Regions from separate parts of the Alicycliphilus soli genome, predicted to be linked through region 1. Evidence: predicted binding sites of a transcription regulator. Region 1 holds the regulator's gene; each other region holds the start of a gene.
The links. Region 1 encodes HrcA, which represses chaperone genes, less so after heat shock. Its sites were predicted from a motif close to TTAGCACTCNNNNNNNNNGAGTGCTAA; they were not measured.
Positions count from the first base shown of each region.

Region 2: the regulator HrcA is predicted to act here: its motif matches at 1,191-1,217, upstream of rpoH (RNA polymerase sigma factor RpoH).
Region 3: the regulator HrcA is predicted to act here: its motif matches at 1,123-1,149, upstream of groES (co-chaperone GroES).

Region 1 is NZ_CP160388.1:3,022,699-3,024,959, reverse strand. It holds gene recN (DNA repair protein RecN) at 1-9, opposite strand, end outside; gene ABUE11_RS14270 (NAD kinase) at 12-908, opposite strand; gene hrcA (heat-inducible transcriptional repressor HrcA) at 937-1,941, shown strand; tRNA gene ABUE11_RS14260 (tRNA-Ile) at 1,975-2,051, shown strand.
Region 2 is NZ_CP160388.1:812,463-814,723, forward strand. It holds gene ABUE11_RS03805 (tripartite tricarboxylate transporter substrate binding protein) at 1-112, opposite strand, end outside; gene rpoH (RNA polymerase sigma factor RpoH) at 223-1,158, opposite strand; gene cutA (divalent-cation tolerance protein CutA) at 1,272-1,598, shown strand; gene ftsY (signal recognition particle-docking protein FtsY) at 1,623-2,261, opposite strand, start outside.
Region 3 is NZ_CP160388.1:702,858-705,118, forward strand. It holds gene groL (chaperonin GroEL) at 1-668, opposite strand, end outside; gene groES (co-chaperone GroES) at 752-1,042, opposite strand; gene ABUE11_RS03300 (alpha/beta fold hydrolase) at 1,350-2,222, opposite strand; gene ABUE11_RS03305 (polyhydroxybutyrate depolymerase) at 2,233-2,261, opposite strand, start outside.

The sequences.
Region 1 (2,261 bases):
GAGGGCCATGCTCAGGAGCCTCCCTCGTTCCAGCGCAGCTTCTTGCGCAGGGTGGCGAAGAAGCTCCAGCCGCGCGGGTGCAGAAAACACACGCGGTGGGCCGAGCGCCGCACCAGAATCCGGTCGCCATGCTGCAGCGAGGCCAGTGACTGCATGTCGAAGTTGGCGCTGATGTCGCGCCCGCCCACCACCTCGATGGCGATCTCGGCCGCGTCGGGCAGCACGATGGGCCGGTTGGAGAGGGTGTGCGGCGCAATCGGCACCATCACCCAGCCGGGAATCAGGGGGTGGAGCATGGGCCCGCCGGCCGACAGCGCATAGGCCGTGGACCCCGTGGGCGAGGCCACGATGAGACCGTCGGCGCGCTGGTTGGAGACGAACACGCCGTCCACCTCCACGCGCAGCTCCACCATGCCCGAGGTGGAGCCGCGGTTGACCACCACGTCGTTGAGCGCCAGCGCCTCGAAGACCGACTCCCCGGCGCGCTCCACGCGTGCCTGCATCAGCGGCCTTGCGTCCTCTTCATACTCGCCATGAAATATGGCCGTGAGGGCCGCCTCGTAACCCTGCAGCGGAATGTCCGTGATGAAACCCAGCCGCCCCTGGTTGATGCCGACCAGTGGCGTGCCATAGGCCGCGAGCCTGCGGCCCACGCCCAGCATGGTGCCGTCGCCGCCGACGACGATGCACAGGTCGCAATGCCGGCCGATGTCGTCCACATCCAGCGTGTGGTAGCCGGTGATGCCGGTGCTGGCCGCGGTATCGGCCTCCAGCGTGGGTTCGCACTCCTGCTGCGCGATGAGCTGGGCAATGCTTTCAATGATGTGCCGCGAGCTGCCCGATGCCGCTCCGGCCACCGGTTGCTGGTATTTGCCTATGACGGCGACGCGACGGAAGATGGGCTTCATGCAGAAATTACATCATTAAAATGACCTGATGCTGGATGACCGCTCCAAGTTATTGCTCAAGGCGCTGGTCGAGCGATACATCGCCGACGGGCAGCCGGTGGGCTCCAGGACCTTGTCGCGGGCATCGGGCCTCGAATTGTCGCCCGCCACGATACGCAACGTGATGGCCGACCTGGAGGAGCTCGGGCTGATCGCCAGCCCCCACACCTCGGCCGGCCGCGTGCCCACCGCCAAGGGATATCGGCTGTTCGTCGACACCATGCTCACCGTGCAGCAGGAGCAGCTGCCGGCCCTGCAGATCAAGCCCGAACAGCCCCAGAAGGTCATCGCCAACGCCGCGCATCTGCTGTCGAGCCTGTCGCAGTTCGTCGGCGTGGTCATGGCGCCGCGCCGCGCCTCGGTGTTCCGTCACATCGAATTCCTGCGCCTGTCCGAGCGGCGCCTGCTGGTCATCATCGTCTCGCCCGACGGCGACGTGCAGAACCGCGTGCTGTTCACCGAGGCCGACTACAGCCAGTCGCAGCTGATCGAGGCCGCCAACTTCCTCAACGCGCACTACACCGGCCTGACCATGGAACAGGTGCGCGAACGCCTCAAGCTCGAGGTGGACCGCCTGCGCGGCGAAATTGCCGTGCTGATGCAGGCCGCGGTCAGCGTGGGCAGCGAGGCGCTGTCCGAGCAGCAGGACGAGGTCGTGATCTCGGGCGAGCGCAACCTGCTGTCCGTGAGCGATTTCTCCAGCGACATGGGCCACCTGCGCCGCGCGTTCGACCTGTTCGAGCAGAAGACCCAGATCCTGCGCTTGCTCGACATCTCCAGCCGCGCCGAGGGCGTGCGCATCTTCATAGGCGGCGAGAGCCAGGTCGTGCCCTTCGAGGAACTGTCCGTGGTCAGCGCACCCTACGAGGTCGATGGCCAGGTGGTCGGCACGCTGGGCGTGATAGGCCCGACCCGCATGCCCTACGACCGCATGATCCAGATCGTGGACATCACCTCCAAACTGGTGACCAACGCCCTGAGCCACCAGAAGTAGCGCATACAATGCGCGTTTTGCTTCACGCAAACCGGGGCGTTAGCTCAGTTGGTTAGAGCAGAGGACTCATAATCCTTTGGTCGTCGGTTCAAGTCCGCCACGCCCTACCAAGCTACACAAGGAAAGCGCGCTATTCAAAAAATAGCGCGCTTTTTTCTTGGTGACAGTCTGGTGATGTGAGGCAAAGGGGATGTTCATCGAGAAAATCAACTCGTAGCGGAGACAGTCCAGGCCGACGCCTACAACCCATCTTCGGGCGTCTACCGGATTCCGCATAGCTGGCGGCAATACGCATGAGCTTCCGGTCCGTTTCATGACAC
Region 2 (2,261 bases), 1.6 Mb from region 1:
TTGGCCAGCCTGGCGTGGCCGACGTGGCGCCTTTGTCGGCCAGGGCTGCGCCGCAGACCGACGCCAGGCCCAGGGCCAGCAGGTCGCGGCGCGCGCGGAAATGGGAGTGCATGGGTAAACCTCTGGAAAGAAAAAAGGCGCGCGGCCTGCAAGGGCTGCGCGCCTGGGTTGTCTGGCTGCCGGGCCGGGCGCCGAAAGGAGCTCCAAGGAGCTCAAAGACGCTCAGGCGTACTCGGCCAGCGCCTTCTTCATCTTCTTCATCGCCGCCACCTCGATCTGGCGGATGCGCTCGGCGCTCACGCCGTATTCGGCGGCCAGCTCGTGCAGCGTCATGCCGCCCGAGCCATCGTCGTTCACCTTGAGCCAGCGCTCTTCGACGATGCGGCGGCTGCGCGCGTCCAGGCCGGCCAGCGCCGTGGCAATGCCGTCGGTGGCCAGCATGTCGCGCTGGCGCGACTCGATCATGGCCGTGGGCTCATGGGCCGCGTCGGCCAGATAGGCGATGGGGCCGAAGGCCTGCTCGCCGTCGTCCGCTGGGGCCGGGTCAAGCAGCACGTCGCCGCCGGCCAGGCGCGTTTCCATCTCGATGACCTCTTCGCGCTTGACGTTGAGCTGCTCGGCCACGAGGTCGATCTCATGCTCGGACAGGGTCTCGCGGTGCGTGTCGGCGTCGATGGCATCGGCCTTGAAGCCTTGCTTCATGGAGCGCAGGTTGAAGAACAGCTTGCGCTGGGCCTTGGTGGTCGCCACCTTGAACATGCGCCAGTTCTTCAGGATGTATTCGTGGATCTCGGCCTTGATCCAGTGCATGGCATAGCTCACCAGGCGCACGCCCTGGTCCGGGTCGAAGCGGCGCACGGCCTTCATCAGGCCCACGTTGCCTTCCTGGATCAGGTCGCCATGCGGCAGGCCATAGCCCAGGTACTGGCGCGAGATGGACACCACCAGGCGCAGGTGCGACAGCACCAGACGGCCCGCGGCCTCCAGGTCGTTGTCGTTCTTGAGCTGCTGCGCGTATCGCTGCTCCTCCTCCTGCGTCAGCAGGGGCAGGCGGTTGACGGCCGAGATGTACGCGTCCAGGTTGCCCAGCGGAGGAACCAGGGCCCAGGGGTTGGCGGGCGCCAGCGTCGTCGCGGTGGAGGCAGTCTGGAGGTTCATGTCAGAAATCCTTTCTTCCATACAGGGGCATGTTAGCACTCTCTTGGAGGGAGTGCTAATCGCAAAGTTCCCCCGAGGGTGGTAGAACCGCAGCCTTTCTGGGGATTTGCGCCATGCCTGACACCACGCCATCCATCGCCGTCGTGACCACCACCGTCGCCAGTGCCGCCGACGCCAGGCGCCTGGCCGCGGGCGCCGTGCAGGCGCGGCTGGCCGCCTGCGTGCAGGTGCAGGCGATTGACTCGCACTATGTCTGGCAGGGCGCGCAGCAGGAGGATGCCGAGTGGCGTCTGGTCTGCAAGACCCTGCCCCAGGCCGCGCCCGCGCTCTGCGCCTGGCTGCGGGGCCAGCACCCCTATGAGGTGCCGCAGCTGCTCACGCGCACCGAGCAGGCTGAAGCGGACTACGCCGACTGGGTGGTGCAGCAGGTGGATGGATAGGAACCCGCGCTGCCTCAAGGCCTCTCAGGCCAGCAGCGCCTGGGCGAATTCGCGCGCGTTGAAGGTTTCGAGGTCTTCGACCTTCTCGCCCACGCCGATGAAGTAGACCGGCACGGGCCGCTCCTGGGCGATGGCCGCGAGCACGCCGCCCTTGGCCGTGCCGTCCAATTTGGTGACGATCAGGCCCGTGAGCTGCAGCGCATCGTCGAAGGCGCGCACCTGGGTCAGGGCGTTCTGGCCGGTGTTGCCGTCGATCACCAGCAGTACCTCGTGCGGGGCGCTGGCCTCGGCCTTGGTGACCACGCGGCGGATTTTTTTCAGCTCCTCCATCAGGTGCAGCTGCGTGGGCAGGCGGCCGGCCGTGTCCACCAGCACCACGTCCTTGCCGCGCGCGCGCCCGGCGGTGACGGCGTCAAAGCTCACGGCGGCGGGGTCGCCGCCTTCCTGGCTGATGATCTCCACGGTGTTGCGCGTGGCCCAGACGCCGAGCTGCTCGCGCGCCGCGGCGCGGAAGGTGTCGGCCGCGGCCAGCAGCACGCTCTCGCCATGGTCGGCCAGATGCTTGGTGAGCTTGCCAATCGACGTGGTCTTGCCCGCGCCGTTCACGCCGGCCACCATGATCACGGTGGGGCTGTGCTCGCCTATGACCAGCGGCTTTTCCAG
Region 3 (2,261 bases), 1.5 Mb from region 1:
AACAGCAGCACGAAGGGGTTGTCCAGCAGGGCGACCTGCTTTTCGGGGTTGTTGATGAAGTAGGGCGACAGGTAGCCGCGGTCGAACTGCATGCCTTCCACGACATCGAGTTCGTTGTTCAGGCTCTTGCCGTCTTCCACGGTGATCACGCCTTCCTTGCCGACCTTGTCCATGGCGTTGGCGATGATCTCGCCGATGGAGCTGTCGGAGTTGGCGGAGATCGAACCCACCTGGGCGATTTCCTTGCTGGTCGTCGTGGCCTTGGAGGCCTTCTTCAGCTCTTCCACCAGGGCGGCGACGGCCTTGTCGATGCCGCGCTTGAGGTCCATGGGGTTCAGGCCGGCGGCCACGTACTTGCTGCCTTCGCGCACGATGGCCTGGGCCAGCACCGTGGCGGTGGTCGTGCCGTCACCGGCGTTGTCGCTGGTCTTGGAGGCCACTTCCTTCACGAGCTGGGCGCCCATGTTCTGGATCTTGTCCTTGAGCTCGATTTCCTTGGCCACGGACACACCGTCCTTGGTCACGGTGGGGGCGCCGAACGAGCGCTCGAGCACCACGTTGCGGCCCTTGGGGCCCAGGGTCACCTTGACCGCGTTGGCCAGGATGTTCACGCCTTCGACCATGCGGGCGCGGGCTTCACCGCCGAAAACTACGTCTTTTGCTGCCATGTGTGGCTCCTACAGAATTTGATGCAAAACAGGCTGCTAACGCTTACCCAGAAAGCGCCGGCAGCTATGAAATCATGAGTCGATTACTGCTCGACGACCGCAAACAGGTCGTCTTCCTTCATCACGAGCAGCTCTTCGCCGTTCATCTTCACGGTCTGGCCGCTGTACTTGCCGAACAGCACGCGGTCGCCCACCTTCACGCTCATGGCGATGCGGTCGCCGTCGTCGTCGAGCTTGCCGGGGCCCACGGCCACGACCTCACCCTGATCGGGCTTCTCGGCGGCGTTGTCGGGAATCACGATGCCCGAGGCGGTCTTGGTTTCGTTCTCCAGGCGCTTGACGATCACGCGATCGGCGAGAGGGCGCAGGTTCATAGGATCTCCTTGCGATGCACAAACAAAGGGTGATAACGGCGGCAGCCCCAAAGGGCTGCCTGAGAGAAAGGGTGGTGCTGTTAGCACTCAACTCTTACGAGTGCTAATAATAAGGCTGTTTTGCCCGACTTCAAGAGGGCGGGCCCGGAAACTTTGGGGCTTTGGCCATTGCCGATCGCCACTCTGCTTTCGTGCTGCCGCCATTCCACTGGGGATGCCGGTTCCCGGCCGGGTCGAGCCAAGAGCGTGTTGGTGGCAGCGACGCCCTGTGCCCGCCTTGCCGCCATGGTCGGCATGGACATGGCGGTCATCGTGTGCAATGCACCTCTGCCAATTGCGAGGCGACCGCATGGTCGAGATCGCTGGCGTGGCGTGCCCAGGAGAAATGGCGCCGCCAAGGGCCATCGGTGGCCACGCCCGTCACCGTCTGACGAGTGAGCCGCGCCTGGGGCAGGAATGCAAGCAGCTCGTCGCTGGCTCCTGTCGGGGCAACCCGGTCGCCGTCGATTCCCAGCAGGTGCACACGAGTCATGACGCGTGCGAGGCGTTGCTCGAGTTCCTGTGGCGATGTGGTGCTACCCGAAAGCCGGTAGCGGCCGCTGCGTGCATTGAAGGACCAGTCGCGCATGAAGCGGCGTGATTGGTCTCCGCCGAAGCCGAACCGGACACCGGGGTACCAGGGCAGAACGGCAGCGGCGGTGGCGATGGCATGTACCGTGGCCGCCGCGCGCAGGCGATGGGCTTGCGGCCAGCGACGCCAGTGGGCCGTACCGGCCGCGATGAGCACGAAACGTTCGACGCGGCTTGCGAGTTCGGCGCTCGCGAGCACGGCCAGTTGCGCGCCCAAGCTGTGGCCGATCAGCACGATGGGGTGCGTCGGCATTGCATCCTCCAGATGCTGGACCGCGCCTGGGATCAGTTCCTCGACGACCTCGCGGTAGCCGTAGTCGTCGCCTCGGCGCGCCCTCGAGGGATGAGCTCCCTGCCCGGGGAGCTCCAGCGTGCAGGCGGACGCTGCGACACCGCGGGCAAGCAGCCTCGAGAGAAACGGCTCGTAGAAGCGCGCGGGCACCCCCATGGCGGGAACGAAAAGTATTCTGGGAAGGGCTGTGGCCACCTCACCGTGGGTTGCAGCGGCGAACTGGTGGAGGATCAGGCGGGATTCGCTGATGGTGGACATGGGATACCTCTCAAGGGTGGGACGCGACGGCTGGCACGG